3 regions of the Pseudomonas sp. FG13 genome follow, and region 3 is predicted to be linked to each of the others. Evidence: predicted binding sites of a transcription regulator. Region 3 holds the regulator's gene; each other region holds the start of a gene.
What was found. Region 3 encodes sigma-54, which starts transcription at its own class of promoters, with help from an activator protein. Its sites were predicted from a motif close to ANTGGCATNNANNTTGCTNT; they were not measured.
Positions count from the first base shown of each region.

Region 1 (4,905 bases), on a different contig from region 3:
TGCTGCGTATCGTGGCATCCGGTTCCGGGATCAGCAGCCGCAGCATCTCGTAATGAAACAGGGGCGTGGGCTGCTCTGCGGAGGCCGGTGCCGAGGTGGTGGTAGCGGGCGCCGTGGTCATCCGGTTGCCCGGTGGCAGTTGGACTTTCTTCGCATTGCCGGGGCGCGGTTGATCGGTGAAGACACGATTGCCCTGGGCGTCGACGTAGGTATAGACCTGCGCTACCCCCGGCAAGGCGACCAGCGACAGGCACAGCACAAGCACCCAACGGATCATGGCTGGTGCACCCGCTGCACGGTAAAGGTGACGGTATCGCTCTGTTGCACAAGGTGATCCCCATCGATGACCTGGACCGCCAGACGATGCTCGCCCCGGTCGATGTTCACCAGTTGCAGGCGCGGCACGTTGGAGGGCTGGCCGTAGGGCTGGTCGTCCAGCAGCAGCCGGAACTGATGAGGGCTTTGCAGGCGCGGTTGCGTCCGGACGCCAACGGTGAAAGTGCCGTTGTTGGCGCGCAGGGCTTGCTCGGTGGGGATGTCCGTCAGTTCGAGCAGGTCGTAGGCCTTGCGCGGCGCTTCACTGTTGGCAGGCGTTGTCGGCATGTCCGGGCTGCTTGAGGATTGATGTTCGATGCTGTTGAGCGGCGGCAACTCCACCGTCTGGGCCGGTACGCCTTGGGGCGGCTGGTTGCTGTAGGCGGTGTTGCCATCGGCGTCGGTGTATTTGTAGATCTGGGCTGCCGCGGGCAATGCCAGTAGCAACAAAACGCCAGGAAAGACACGACCCATAAAAATCGACCGGAAACTGAAAGTGTTGGATGCAGCATAGGACAAGGCGGCGGTTGGCCCAACCCAAAGAGTTCAACCACTGAAGTCCCCTTGTGGGAGTGAGCCTGCTCGCGATGGCGATGTGTCAGGCAGCAGCAATGTTGCTGATCGATCGCCATCGCGAGCAGGCTCGCTCCCACAGGGGAGTGTGTGTTGCCTCAGCTTTTGGCCAGGCACAGCTCTGCGGTCGCCCGGATCAGGGCAAGACGGTGCACTGGGTGCTGTTTGTCGTTGTGGGTGGCCCGGGCCAGCCATTGCGGGCACTGCGGATCGGTACGGTAGGGGGCGAAATCGGCCAGTTGTTGCAGCAGGCGTTTTTGCAGCCGATCGAGTTGCGGGCGGATTTGCCCCACCAGGTCCGGACGCGGGAGGTCCGGGGCCTTGCCGGCCAGGGCCCAGTCGGACAGGTCGATGTACTGCACCAGTTTGTTGGCTTCTATCTGGGCGCTGAAAAACGCTTCCACGGTTTCACCGGACAGCTTGTAGACCGGTGCCTGGGCGACGGCGGCGGCAATGACTTCTCGCTCACGCTGACGGTCTTCTACCGGTTTATGGCTGTCCCATTTGCTCAGCGCCACTTGATCGGCAAGGGCGATGCGTTCGCCAATGGCGTTAAGCAATGGGGTAAGGGCGTCCGGAGCAGGTGTGGCTTCGGCGGTGGTCGTCAGTAGCGCGGCAGCGAGGGCAAGGCCAAGTGTGAGGCGCAAGTTCATGGGCAGTCTCTTCTTGTCTGGGAGGCGGCGGTCATCATGCACGTAATCTGCACCCATAAAAAAGGCCTCCCGAAGGAGGCCTCTCTTGTTTCACGCCGCGTGTGCGAGCGCTACCGGATCAGCAGCTGTAGTACAGCTCGTATTCCAGTGGGTGTACGAAGGTGCGAACCTTGATTTCTTCTTCGCTTTTCAGTGCGATGTAAGCGTCGATGAAGTCATCGCTGAATACGCCGCCCTTGGTCAGGAACGCACGGCCCTTGTCCAGCTCTTCCAGGGCTTCTTTCAGGCTGCCGCAAACCTGTGGGATTTCCTTGGCCTCTTCAGGCGGCAGGTCATACAGGTTTTTGTCGGCGGCATCGCCAGGGTGGATCTTGTTCTGGATACCGTCCAGACCGGCCATCATCAGTGCGGCGAAGGCCAGGTACGGGTTGGCAGCCGGATCCGGGAAGCGGGCTTCGATACGGCGAGCTTTAGGGCTGTTCACGTAAGGAATACGGATCGAGGCGGAACGGTTGCGAGCCGAGTAGGCCAGCATCACCGGTGCTTCGAAGCCGGGTACCAGACGCTTGTAGGAGTTGGTCGACGGGTTGGTGAAACCGTTCAGGGCCTTACCGTGCTTGATGATACCGCCGATGAAGTACAGGGCGGTGTCCGACAGACCGGCATAGCCTTCGCCTGCGAAAGTGTTCTTGCCGTCCTTGGAGATCGACATGTGAACGTGCATGCCCGAACCGTTGTCGCCGTACAGTGGCTTCGGCATGAAGGTCGCGGTGCGGCCATAGGCATCGGCAACGTTGTGCACGACATACTTCAGGGTCTGGACTTCGTCAGCCTTGGCGACCAGCGTGTTGAACTTCACGCCGATTTCGTTCTGGCCGGCAGTCGCCACTTCGTGGTGGTGAACTTCGACGGTCTGGCCCATTTCTTCCAGTGCGTTGCACATGGAGGTACGGATTTCGTGGTCGAAGTCGAACGGTGGTACTGGGAAGTAGCCGCCTTTCACGCCCGGACGGTGGCCCTTGTTACCGCCTTCGATGTCCTGGTCGGACATCCACGAACCTTGTTCGGAGAAGATCTTGAACATGGAGCCGGAGATGTCGGACTTGAACTTGACCGAGTCGAAGATGAAGAACTCAGGCTCAGGACCGAAGAAAGCGGTGTCGCCGATACCGGTGGACTTCAGGTATTCCTCGGCACGGTGGGCAATGGCGCGTGGATCGCGGTCATAGCCTTGCATGGTCGAAGGTTCGATGATGTCGCAGACCAGGATCAGGGTCGGCTCTTCGGTGAACGGATCCAGGACAGCCGTTTCGTCGTCTGGCATCAGGATCATGTCGGACGCTTCGATGCCTTTCCAGCCGGAAATGGAGGAGCCGTCGAACATCTTGCCGATTTCGAAGAAATCGTCATCCAGGGCATCACGGGCCGGCATGGTTACGTGATGTTGAGTGCCTTTGGTGTCAGTGAAGCGCAGATCAATCCACTTGACGTCATGATCTTTGATGAGTTGAACCGACTTCGACATATGTCCTCCGGGTGGCTTCGGGCGGGGTAATGGTTTGCCCGTAGATATGAGTGATGCCGGCGCGAATACTCTGCCAAGGCAACCTGCCTCACAAGGGAGCAAATTGCATGCCAGTGCCCCAGCTTGGGTTTTTTGCACCAAATCCACGCCTTTAGAGGGCTTGAACCAGGGATTGTCAGACAATTACGCACTGTAATGTAGCGCAAAGGATAGTCGGCGACCCGTTTTGGTGCGCTCAAAACCATCTACACATTAATTGGTCAAACCTTGAGCAATTTCCGCTATAATCCGCGCCCCCCTTTTTCGGCTGGCCGTTCGCGCGCTGTTTTCATGAAACTAATCGTAAAAGTCTTCCCCGAAATCACCATCAAGAGCCGCCCGGTCCGGACCCGTTTCATCCGGCAGTTGGCCAAGAACATCCGTGCCGTGCTCCGTGATCTGGATCCGGTCGTGGTGGTGAATGGCGTGTGGGACAATCTCGAACTGGAAACCCGCGTCAGCGAACCCAGGATCCTGAAGGAAATGACCGAGCGGCTGACCTGCATGCCAGGCATCGCGCATTTCCTGCAGGTGGATGAATATCCGCTGGGGGATTTCGACGACATCGTTGCCAAATGCAAGCTGCATTATGGCAATGCGTTGGCGGGCAAGATTTTCTCGGTACGTTGCAAGCGCGCGGGCAAGCATCCGTTCAGCTCGATGGACGTGGACCGCTACGTCGGCAGCCAACTGCGCCAGCAGTGTGGCGCCGCCGGTATTTCGTTGAAAAACCCGCAGGTTGAAGTCCGTATCGAAATACGCGACCAACGGTTGTTCGTCATCCACAGCCAGCACAACGGCATCGGCGGGTATCCGCTGGGTGCCCTGGAGCAGACGCTGGTGCTGATGTCTGGCGGCTTCGACTCCACGGTCGCGGCCTACCAGATCATGCGGCGCGGCCTGATGAGCCATTTCTGCTTCTTCAACCTCGGCGGGCGTGCCCATGAGCTGGGCGTGATGGAAGTGGCGCACTTCATCTGGAAGAAGTACGGCAGTTCCCAGCGCGTGTTATTTGTGAGTGTGCCGTTCGAAGAAGTTCTGGGAGAAATCCTCGGCAAAGTCGACGACAGTCATATGGGCGTCATTTTGAAGCGTATGATGTTGCGTGCCGCGTCCAGCATCGCTGATCGCCTGCACATCGACGCGCTGGTTACCGGGGAGGCGATATCCCAGGTATCGAGCCAGACGCTGCCGAACCTGTCGGTGATCGACTGCGTCACCGAAAAGCTCGTGCTGCGCCCGCTGATCGCCAGTCACAAGCAGGACATCATCGACACGGCCAACGCGATTGGCACCGCCGAATTTGCCCGGCACATGCCGGAGTACTGCGGGGTCATCTCGGTCAACCCGAAGACGGCCGCCAAGCGCGGGCGCGTGGAGCACGAAGAGAAAGAATTCGACATGGCGGTGCTCGAGCGTGCGCTCGAAAACGCCAGGCTGGTGCCGATCGATCGGGTGATCGACGAATTGGGCCAGGACATCAAGATTGAAGAAGTCGGCGAAGCGCTGGCCGGTCAGATCATCATCGACATCCGTCATCCGGACGACGCTGAAGACGACCCGTTGAGCGTCGCCGATATCGAGGTACAAACGATGCCGTTCTATGCAGTGAACGCGCGTTTCAAGGAACTGGACCCTACTCGCCAGTACCTGCTGTATTGCGACAAAGGCGTGATGAGTCGCCTGCATGCCCACCATTTGCTCAGTGAGGGGCATGCCAATGTGCGCGTTTATCGACCGAGCTAAGTGCCCGGGGCTGTTTGCCTGTGGCCTGCGTCACCGGCCCCCCGACGCCGCCGA
Region 1 covers NZ_JBMDKO010000006.1:210,910-215,814, forward strand. The annotation lists gene ACODTO_RS08500 (DUF4124 domain-containing protein) at 1-277, opposite strand, end outside; gene ACODTO_RS08505 (DUF4124 domain-containing protein) at 274-789, opposite strand; gene ACODTO_RS08510 (chorismate mutase) at 987-1,541, opposite strand; gene glnA (glutamate--ammonia ligase) at 1,660-3,066, opposite strand; gene thiI (tRNA uracil 4-sulfurtransferase ThiI) at 3,397-4,851, shown strand.
Region 1: the regulator sigma-54 is predicted to act here: its motif matches at 3,162-3,181, upstream of glnA (glutamate--ammonia ligase).

Region 2 (4,905 bases), on a different contig from region 3:
TGCAGTTCAGGCGTATTTTTTACCACTTCGTAAACCCCCACGCGTCCTTTGTAGCCGTTGTTGCACTGTTCGCAACCGACCGGCTCATAGATCGTGAATGAGCCGATGCGTTCCTTGGGGAAACCCTCCTTGAGCAGGGTTTCCTCGGGAATCTCCGTGGCTTTCTTGCAGTGGCTGCACAGTTTCCGCGCCAGGCGCTGGGCGATGATCAGATGGACCGCCGTGGCGATGTTGAAGCCGGGGATGCCCATGTTCTGCAAGCGGATCAGGGTTTCGGCGGCGCTGTTGGTGTGCAGGGTGGAGAGCACCATGTGCCCGGTCTGGGCGGCCTTGATGGCGATTTCGGCCGTTTCCAGGTCGCGGATCTCACCCACCATGATCACGTCCGGGTCCTGACGCAGGAAGGAGCGCAGGGCCTGGGCAAAGTCCAGCCCTTGGCGTGGGTTCACGTTGACCTGGTTGATGCCTTCCATATTGATTTCCACCGGGTCTTCGGCGGTGGAAATATTGATATCCACGGTATTGAGGATATTCAGGCCGGTGTAGAGCGAGACAGTCTTGCCCGAGCCGGTCGGCCCGGTGACCAGGATCAGTCCTTGGGGTTGTTTGAGGGCCGCAAGGTAGAGCTCTTTCTGATCCGGTTCGTAGCCCAGGGCATCGATGCCCATTTGCGCGCTGGAAGGGTCGAGAATCCGGATCACCACTTTTTCGCCCCAGAGCGTGGGCAGGGTATTGACCCGGAAGTCGATGGATTTGGTTTTCGACAGGCGCATTTTCAACCGACCGTCCTGGGGTTTGCGCCGCTCGGAAATATCCAGGCTGGCCATGACCTTCAGGCGCGCGGCGATGCGGCTGGCCAGTTGGGTCGGCGGCCTGGCCACTTCTCGCAGCATGCCGTCGGTGCGCACCCGCACCCGGTAGGATTTCTCATAGGGTTCGAAGTGCAGGTCGGAAGAGCCGCCCTTGATCGCGTCCAGCAGCATCTTGTTGACGAATCGCACCACTGGCGCGTCATCGGCGTCCTGACCGGCGATGGCGTCCTGCTTGCGATCGTCGTCCGACTCGATGTCCAGGCCATCGAGGTCGACATCACCCATGCCTTCCAGGCCCGTGGTGCTGGATTCGAAAAACCTCTCGATGGCATCGCTGAGTTTGTCGTCTTCCACCAGGATGGCTTCGGTGGTCAGGCCGGTACTGAACTGGATGTCGTTGATGGCCTGGTGGTTGGTGGGATCGGAGATCCCCACGAACAGCTTGTTGCCGCGCCGCCACAGCGGCAGGGCATGGTGTTGCCGAACCAGTTTTTCACTGACAAGGCCGGTGGGCTGGCTTTCCTTGTCCAGGCTGTTGAGGTCCAGCAGGGCGACGCCGAAATGCTCCGAGGCGATTTCCGCAACCTGGCGACTCTGGACCAGTTTGTTCTGCACCAGATAACTGACCAGGGGCATGCGGTTGCGTTGGGCTTGTTGCTGCGCCTGCTGCGCGCTTTGCTCGGTGATCAGCTCGGCCAGCACCAGTTGCTTGGTCAGGCCGCTGAGGGCGATGTCATTCATGGGGATCCCGACTGCTGACAGTTCATGACTTATAGCCTAGTCAAGCCTCGACGCCAAACCAGCGGGGGCGGGTGACAAAAAACGTCAGATAGTGCGGATGTTGGGGTAGGACGTTGGGCTTCCTTGGGCTGGAAGCTCTTGCTGGCAGGGTCGCGGGGATTGGCATGTGCCGTGCAATACACCCTCCAAGCATGAGATTTCGCCTCATGTTAATGGAGATGTCTATGAACAAGCAGAATGGTTTCACGTTGATCGAGCTGCTGATCGTCGTGGCGATTATCGGCATTCTGGCGACGTTTGCGTTGCCGCAGTATTCCAAGTATCAGGCGCGGGCGAAGGCCACCGCTGGGCTGGGGGAAATTTCTGCATTAAAGGTGCCCTACGAGGATGTTATAAATCAGGGTAACGATCCAACGGCAGCCAACATGGGCTTCACATCACCTACCAGCAACTGCACGATTGCTGTCACCGGCACTGCGGCGGCCGGAACAGGCACCATTGTCTGTACCCTCTTGAAGGCTCCAGCTGCTGTAGCGGGTAAGACGATCACCCTCAGTCGTGATGCGGCCGGTGCCTGGACATGTGCGTCGACGGCCGCCAAAGAGTTTCTGCCGGCGGGATGCCCTGGCGTCTGATAGCGGGGTTTTACTTGCCTGATGCGCAGCCCAAAAGCAGGGCTGCGTGCTGGCGCATCTGTCCGATCCGGCGGGAGCATGCGCTCCAAAAAAAATCTTCGTATTTCATTGGCTTAAGGAGAGAGCAAACCCGCAAGTTGCATGTCAGAAAGCAGGAATTCATGCATTTTGCATGACCAGCCAAATTGCCGTTTCGCTTAACTTATTGATTTTAAACAAATTAATAAAATCCTTAAAGCTGGCACACCCTTCGCACTACTCCTGATAACCCTGCCGGGAATCACCTCCGGCAGTTTCTGAGAAAAACAGGAGTTACTCGTATGAAGAAGTTCGCTATCACTGCCGCTACTGCTGCCGCACTGACCTTGACCATGGCTAACGCATTTGCCGAGACTGCTCAAGCGACCCAGGCTCCGATGATGTTGGCTGCTGGTGAAGTGACTAAAGCCAAGGAAGAAACCAAGGACACCTGGATCACCACCAAAGTCAAAGCTGACCTGGTCACCGAAAAGGGTATCCCAGGCTCCGACATCAAGGTTGAAACCAACAAAGGCGTCGTATCCCTGTCTTCGACCGTTGCTGTCACCGCAGCTCAAAAAACCACCGCCGTGGCGATCGCCAAGAAAATCAAAGGCGTCAAAGCCGTATCGGCTGATGGCCTGAAGGCCGAATAAGGCCAAGACTTCTCGCCTGGACTGGGAGAGGGCGCGGCAAACGGGCTGTGTCATACGTTTGCCGTTGCTTTGGAGTTCATGCGAAAGGCCACAGGGACGTGGCCGCCACAGGCCCTCGGCATTTTGCCGGGGGCCTGTTTTATTTTGGATGGAGGTCAGTCGACGATTGTATTGGCTGATCCACCGCCATCGCGAGCAGGCTCGCTCCCACATTGGTATTGGGTTGTTCCAAAAATGTACGCTCGGCACCGATCCCCTGTGGGAGCGAGCCTGCTCGCGATAGCGGTGTCATTGCCAACCTCAGTGCCCACGCCGACTGGTGATCTGCACCAGTCGATTACCCTCGAAGCGCAGGAACTGGTACATGCCGCTGTTGGGGCCATAGGTCCATTCTTCCACCGGGTATTCCTCCCGGCGATTGACGCTGCGTTTGTAGCCCAGATCGTCCCGCGCCACCGGTTGTCCGCACTTTTGCAACACTTCGCTCGAGCGGTCGCCAACGCTGATCAACTGGCTGCCGCAACGCAATGTGTCGGCAGCCGATGCGTGAGCAGTGGTGAGCATCAAGCCCAGGCCGAGCCAGTAGAGACGCTTCATCCTATTCGGCATCCAGATGCAGGGGGGTGATCACACGCCCGTCGCTTTCGGCCTGGCCGAGGCTGGCGTCGATGAAATAGACCCGGTCATCGGCCAGTTGGCCCTTGTCCACCAGGAAGTCCTTGATGCTGCTGGCCCGCTCCTGGCCCAACTCGCGCAGCAATACGTCACTGCCGCTCCAGAATTTGATAACGCCTTCACGCAGTTTCTCGATGCGGGCCTTTTTATCCAGTTGTGTCCATTCGGCCGGCGGCTGGGCCTTGAGACGGGTTCGATAGATGCCTTCCAGCAGCGGTGCCTTTTCGTCCTCCGGCACCTGCAGCAGCGCCGCCTTGGCCGGAACCTTGTCGCCCCGGCGTTGCAGCATCTTGTAGTAGTTGTACTGGTATTCGCGTTCCAGGCGCTGGCCGGCGAGTAGCGGCCCGTCGCTGCTTTCGGCGGCAGTGCCTTCGATTTCCAGGCGCAGTTCCGGACGCTTGGCCAGTGCCTCGGAGAGCTTGAGCAGCACACCTTCGCTTTCCTGGCTCAGGTCGCTGGAGCCGGGTGCGAAGGCGACGCTGCCCAGGTCTTCCGAGCCACCGCCGGCCACCAGTCCGCCGATGAGTTTGAACGGCGCCTGGGCCGCTCGCACCACCAGGTTGCGCAGGGTTTGCCAGACAATCGGCATCACACTGAATTGCGGGTCGTTGAGGTTGCCGGACACCGGCAGCTCGATGGAGATCCTGCCCTGCGAATCCTTCAGCAGTGCGACGGCCAGTTTCAGCGGCAGGCTCACGGCGTCCGGGCTGTCGACCTTTTCCCCCAGTTGCAGTTGCTCGACCACCACCTTGTTTTCGGCCTGGAGCTGACCCTTGGTGATCCGGTAATGCAGGTCGAGATTGAGTCGGCCCTTGCGAATGCGATAGCCGGCGAACTTGCCGGAGTAGGGCGTCAGCGTCGTCAGCTCGACCCGTTTGAAACTGGTGGCGATATCGAGGCTGGCCATCGGGTCGAACGGGTTGAGAGCGCCCTTGATCGTTACCGGGGCGTAGCGGTCGACCTTGCCATTGACGTCCACGCTGGCCGGTTTGGCCTGGCGGCTGTCGATGGTGCCGATCTGACCGTTGAGCTGCTGGATGGCCGTGGCGAAATTCGGCGTCAGACTGAAGTCGGCAAAGTTGGCCGAGCCTTCGTTGATGGCAATCGCGCCGATGTGGATACCCAGTGGTTTTTCCTGGGACGCCGGTTTTGCTGCAGCGCTCTTCGTGCCGCTGTCCGGCGGCTGTGGGATCAGCAAGTCGTCGACGTTGGTGGTGCGGTCGTCGTTGATCATGAAGCGGGCATAAGGCTGGAACAGGTTGACCTTGTCGATGGACAGGCTGTCACCGTGCTGATAATTGAGGCCTTCAAGCACCAGGCTCTGCCATTTGACGAAATCGCGGGTCTTGAGGGTGTCGAGGGTGTGCA
Region 2 covers NZ_JBMDKO010000039.1:8,750-13,654, forward strand. The annotation lists gene pilB (type IV-A pilus assembly ATPase PilB) at 1-1,553, opposite strand, end outside; gene ACODTO_RS23150 (pilin) at 1,778-2,188, shown strand; gene ACODTO_RS23155 (BON domain-containing protein) at 2,509-2,862, shown strand; gene ACODTO_RS23160 (DUF2845 domain-containing protein) at 3,163-3,459, opposite strand; gene ACODTO_RS23165 (DUF748 domain-containing protein) at 3,461-4,905, opposite strand, start outside.
Region 2: the regulator sigma-54 is predicted to act here: its motif matches at 1,712-1,731, upstream of ACODTO_RS23150 (pilin).

Region 3 (4,905 bases):
TGCTCGGTGCGCTACGCAGTTTTTCGCGCACTTCCTTGCGGTCCAGCATGCTGGCGATCTGGCGCAGCAGCTCAAGATGCGCATCGGTCGCCGCTTCCGGAACCAGCAATACGAACAGCAGGTCGACCGGTGCGCCGTCGATGGCGTCGAAATCAATGGCGGCTTCAAGGTGCAGCAGTGCGCTGATGGGCGTGATGCATCCCTTGAGGCGGCAGTGGGGAATGGCGATGCCGTTGCCAAAACCGGTGGAACCGAGTTTTTCACGGGCAACCAGGGCCTCGAAGACGTCCTGCATTTCCAGATCCGGCACTTCGCGGTGGATCAGGTTGGCAATTTGTTCGAGGGCTTTCTTTTTACTGCCGCCCGGCGCGTTCACCATGGAACGGCCGGGGGTCAGGATGGTTTCTAGTCGGATCATGGATTGGGGGGATTAACGACCGGTAGCGCCCTGGAGGAGGCTTTGGGTCTTTTCCTTATGCTTTTTGAGTTGGCGATCCAGCTTGTCGGTCAGCAGGTCAATCGCGGCATACATGTCTGTGTGCTCCGCATTGGCAACCACCTCTCCGCCGGGAATATGCAACGTGGCTTCGATTTTCTGCAGCAGCTTCTCGACGTTCATCGTGACCTGCACATTGGTGATCTTGTCGAAATGCCTTTCCAATCGGTCGAGTTTTTCGCCGATGTAGGTACGCAGGGGTTCGGTCACTTCCAGTTGGTGTCCACTGATGTTGACTTGCATACAGCTTCTCCTTCGTTGCCAGTGCATAAAGCGGCAGGCAGAAATGCCTGCCACTGGAACGCTGTGGCGTGGCCTGTTACATCAACCGCTTGCGTTCGCTCGAAGGCGCGATCCCGAGGGATTCGCGATACTTGGCGACGGTACGGCGGGCCACCTGAATGCCTTGTGCCTCCAGTAAACCAGCGATCTTGCTGTCACTCAACGGCTTTTTCTGATTTTCCGCAGCCACCAGTTTCTTGATGATCGCGCGGATGGCTGTGGACGAGCATTCGCCGCCTTCGGAGGTGCTGACGTGGCTTGAGAAAAAATATTTCAATTCGTAGATACCCCGTGGGGTATGCATGAATTTCTGCGTGGTCACCCGGGAAATTGTCGATTCGTGCATGCCCACCGCCTCGGCGATGTCGTGCAGGACCAACGGCTTCATCGCTTCGTCGCCGTAGTCCAGGAAGCCGCGTTGATGCTCGACGATCTGGGTTGCAACCTTCATCAGGGTTTCGTTGCGGCTCTGCAGGCTCTTGATGAACCAGCGGGCTTCCTGCAACTGGTTGCGCATGAAGGTGTTGTCGGCGCTGGTATCGGCGCGTCTTACAAAGCCAGCGTACTGGGCGTTGACCCGTAGCTTGGGGACCGATTCCTGGTTCAGCTCCACCAGCCAGCGATCGTTGTGCTTGCGCACGATCACATCGGGAACCACGTATTCGGGCTCGGTGGCCTCGATCTGTGAGCCCGGGCGTGGGTTGAGGCTCTGGACCAGTTCGATCACCTGGCGCAGCTCATCTTCCTTGAGCTTCATGCGCCGCATCAGCTGGCTGTAGTCGCGGCCGCCCAGCAGGTCGATATAGTCGGTGACCAGTCGCTTGGCCTCGGCCAGCCACGGCGTCTTGGCGGGCAGCTGGCGCAGTTGCAGCAGCAGGCACTCACCCAGGTTGCGGGCGCCGATGCCGGCCGGTTCGAATTGTTGGATCCGATGCAGGACGGCTTCGATCTCGTCCAGCTCGATGTCCAGCTCCGGATCGAAAGCTTCGAGAATTTCTTCGAGGGTCTCGTCCAGGTAGCCCTGATTGTTGATGCAGTCGATCAGGGTCACGGCGATCAGGCGATCGGTGTCGGACATCGGCGCCAGGTTCAGTTGCCACAGCAGGTGGCTTTGCAGGCTTTCGCCGGCAGAGGTGCGGGTGGTGAAGTCCCACTCGTCATCATCGCTGCTTGGCAGGCTGCTGGCGCTGGTCTGGTAGACGTCCTCCCAGGCCGTGTCCACGGGCAGGTCGTTGGGGATGCGTTCGTTCCACTCGCCATCCTCGAGGTTATCCACCGTCGGGGCGGCTTCCTCCTGGTAGGACGGCTCCTGGATCTCGGTATTGGATTTTTGCTCGACGTTGTCGGCCAGCGGATCAGTGTTGTCGAAGTCGTCGCCTTCTTCCTGGCGTTCGAGCATCGGATTGGATTCCAGGGCCTCCTGGATTTCCTGTTGCAGGTCCAGGGTCGACAATTGGAGCAGGCGGATGGCCTGTTGCAGCTGCGGTGTCATCGTCAGCTGCTGGCCCATTCTCAAGACTAGCGATGGTTTCATGGCAGGGGCTTAACACCTTATTCGCCGGCGCACATGCGCCATCCACTACAAGGGCGCCGAAGCGCCAAACCTTAAGCAAATTATATGCCTGAAACTGAAGTGTTTGCCTAGAGGGAGTACTCAATTAGTTTCCCGATGAGGGGATTCATTGAGCCTCTCCCGAGGCGCTGCCTGGTAAAACCGACGGCGCCGGAACAGTTGCCAGACACTTCGCGCTTACAGGCGGAACTCATGGCCCAGATACACTTCCTTGACCAATTCGTTGGCCAGGATGGTGGCGGAGTCACCTTCGGCGATCAATTGTCCATCATTGACGATGTAGGCGGTCTCGCAGATGTCCAGCGTCTCGCGCACGTTGTGGTCGGTGATCAGCACGCCGATCCCCTTGGCCTTGAGATGGTGGATGATCTGCTTGATGTCGCCCACCGAAATCGGGTCCACGCCGGCGAACGGTTCGTCGAGCAGGATGAATTTCGGTGCGGTGGCCAGGGCGCGGGCAATTTCCACCCGGCGCCGTTCGCCGCCGGACAGGCTCATGCCCAGGTTGTCGCGGATATGGCTGATGTGAAATTCCTGCAGCAGGCTTTCCAGCTCCTGGCGACGACCCGCCTTGTCGAGTTCCTTGCGGGTTTCGAGAATCGCCATGATGTTGTCGGCGACCGACAACTTGCGGAAGATCGACGCTTCTTGTGGCAGATAGCCGATGCCGGCCTTGGCCCGGCCGTGCATTGGCTGATGGCTGACGTCCAGGTCGTCGATCAGGACGCGGCCCTGATCGGCCTGGACCAGGCCGACGATCATGTAGAAACAGGTGGTCTTGCCCGCGCCGTTGGGGCCGAGCAGGCCGACGATCTGCCCGCTGTCGATGGACAGGCTGACATCTCGCACGACTTGACGGCCCTTGTAGCTCTTGGCCAGGTGCTGAGCTTTCAGAGTTGCCATTACTGGGGCCTTTGCTCGGTTTTCTTTTTCGGCTGGATGACCATGTCGATCCGTGGGCGCTGCTCGGTCACCTTGTTGCCGGTGGCGCGGCCGGCGCTGGCGAGTTTCTTGTTGGTGTCGTAGACGATTTTCTCGCCCTGGGTGACGTTGTTGTCCTTGTCGATGACCTTGGCCCGATCGATCAGCACGACGCGGTCCTGGGAGGCGTGATACTGGATGGTCACGCCGTAACCCTGCACGGGCTTGGTGTCGCCAGCCGTTTGCAATTGCTCGAAATAAGCCAGGTTGCCCACCGAAGTCACCACGTCGATATCGCCGGACTGAGTACGGGTAATGGTCACGGTGTTGCCGGTGACCTTCATCGAGCCCTGGGTGATGATCACGTCGCCCTTATAGGTGGCGATACCGTTCTTGTCGTCCAGTTGGGCGTCGTCGGCCTGGATGCGGATAGGCTGGTCACGGTCATTGGGAAGAGACCAGGCGCTCGCGCTTCCCAGTGCTGCGCCCAGACTGAGCAAAATAGGGAGGGTTTTAGCGAGCTTCATACTGTCCTCTTACGTTCGATAGCAGGTGTATCCTGCTTTCCTTCAGATACGCCTTCATTCCCGTGCCGGTCGATACACCGCCGGCGCCGTCGATTCTAACGGGTTGCTCGGTCTGCGCATATTGTTGCTGCGGGAACACGGTCATGCGAGTGCTGGTGATGATGGTCGTGCGGTTTTTCTCATCGGTTCGCGCAACGCGTACCGAGTCGATCAGTTCCACTTCGGTGCCGCCGGGATTCACTTCGGCGCGTTTGCTCTGCACGTGCCACGGAAACTCGGTGCCGCGGAACATGTTCAGGTCCGGATTGGCGACCAGGGTAATGTCGGTGGCCTTGACGTGATCGACCTTGTCGGACGTCATTTCGTACTGCACCTTGCCGTCAGGCAGGTATTGCAGTGTATGCGTGTTGGTCGCATACCAGTCGATATCGTTTTCCTCGACCTGGACGGCGGGGCGGTCGAGAAAACGTTCGGGGCTGATGTTCCAGTAGCCCACCGCCGCGAAAATCGCCGCGATGCACGCGAACAGCAGGATGGTGCGAATCTTCTTGCTCAGCATAAATGGCTCACAGGTACGCGGCGTTCGCCGCTTCGAGGCGGCCCTGGGCGCGCAGGATCAGTTCGCAGAATTCACGGGCCGCGCCTTCGCCGCCTCGCGCGGTGGTGACGCCGTGGGCGTGCTCGCGTACGAAGCCGGCCGCATTGGCCACCGCCATGCCCAGGCCAACCCGACGGATCACCGGCAGGTCCGGCAGGTCGTCACCCAGGTAGGCGACCTGTTCATAGGTTAGGTTGAGTTGGCCCAGAAGCTCGTCCAGGACCACCAGTTTATCCTCGCGACCCTGATAAAGGTGGGGAATGCCGAGGTTCTTCGCGCGTCGCTCGACCACCGGGGTCTTGCGGCCGCTGATGATAGCCGTCTGCACGCCAGCGGCCATCAGCATCTTGATGCCCTGGCCGTCCAGGGTATTGAACGTCTTGAACTCGCTGCCGTCCTCGAGGAAATACAGGCGTCCGTCGGTCAGCACGCCGTCCACGTCGAACACGGCCAGCTTGATGGTTTTACCGCGTAGCAGCAGGTCTGCGTTCATTTACATGACTCCCGC
Region 3 covers NZ_JBMDKO010000002.1:83,388-88,292, forward strand. The annotation lists gene ptsN (PTS IIA-like nitrogen regulatory protein PtsN) at 1-418, opposite strand, end outside; gene hpf (ribosome hibernation-promoting factor, HPF/YfiA family) at 431-739, opposite strand; gene ACODTO_RS02895 (RNA polymerase factor sigma-54) at 816-2,312, opposite strand; gene lptB (LPS export ABC transporter ATP-binding protein) at 2,529-3,254, opposite strand; gene lptA (lipopolysaccharide transport periplasmic protein LptA) at 3,254-3,799, opposite strand; gene lptC (LPS export ABC transporter periplasmic protein LptC) at 3,786-4,358, opposite strand; gene ACODTO_RS02915 (KdsC family phosphatase) at 4,366-4,890, opposite strand; gene ACODTO_RS02920 (KpsF/GutQ family sugar-phosphate isomerase) at 4,891-4,905, opposite strand, start outside.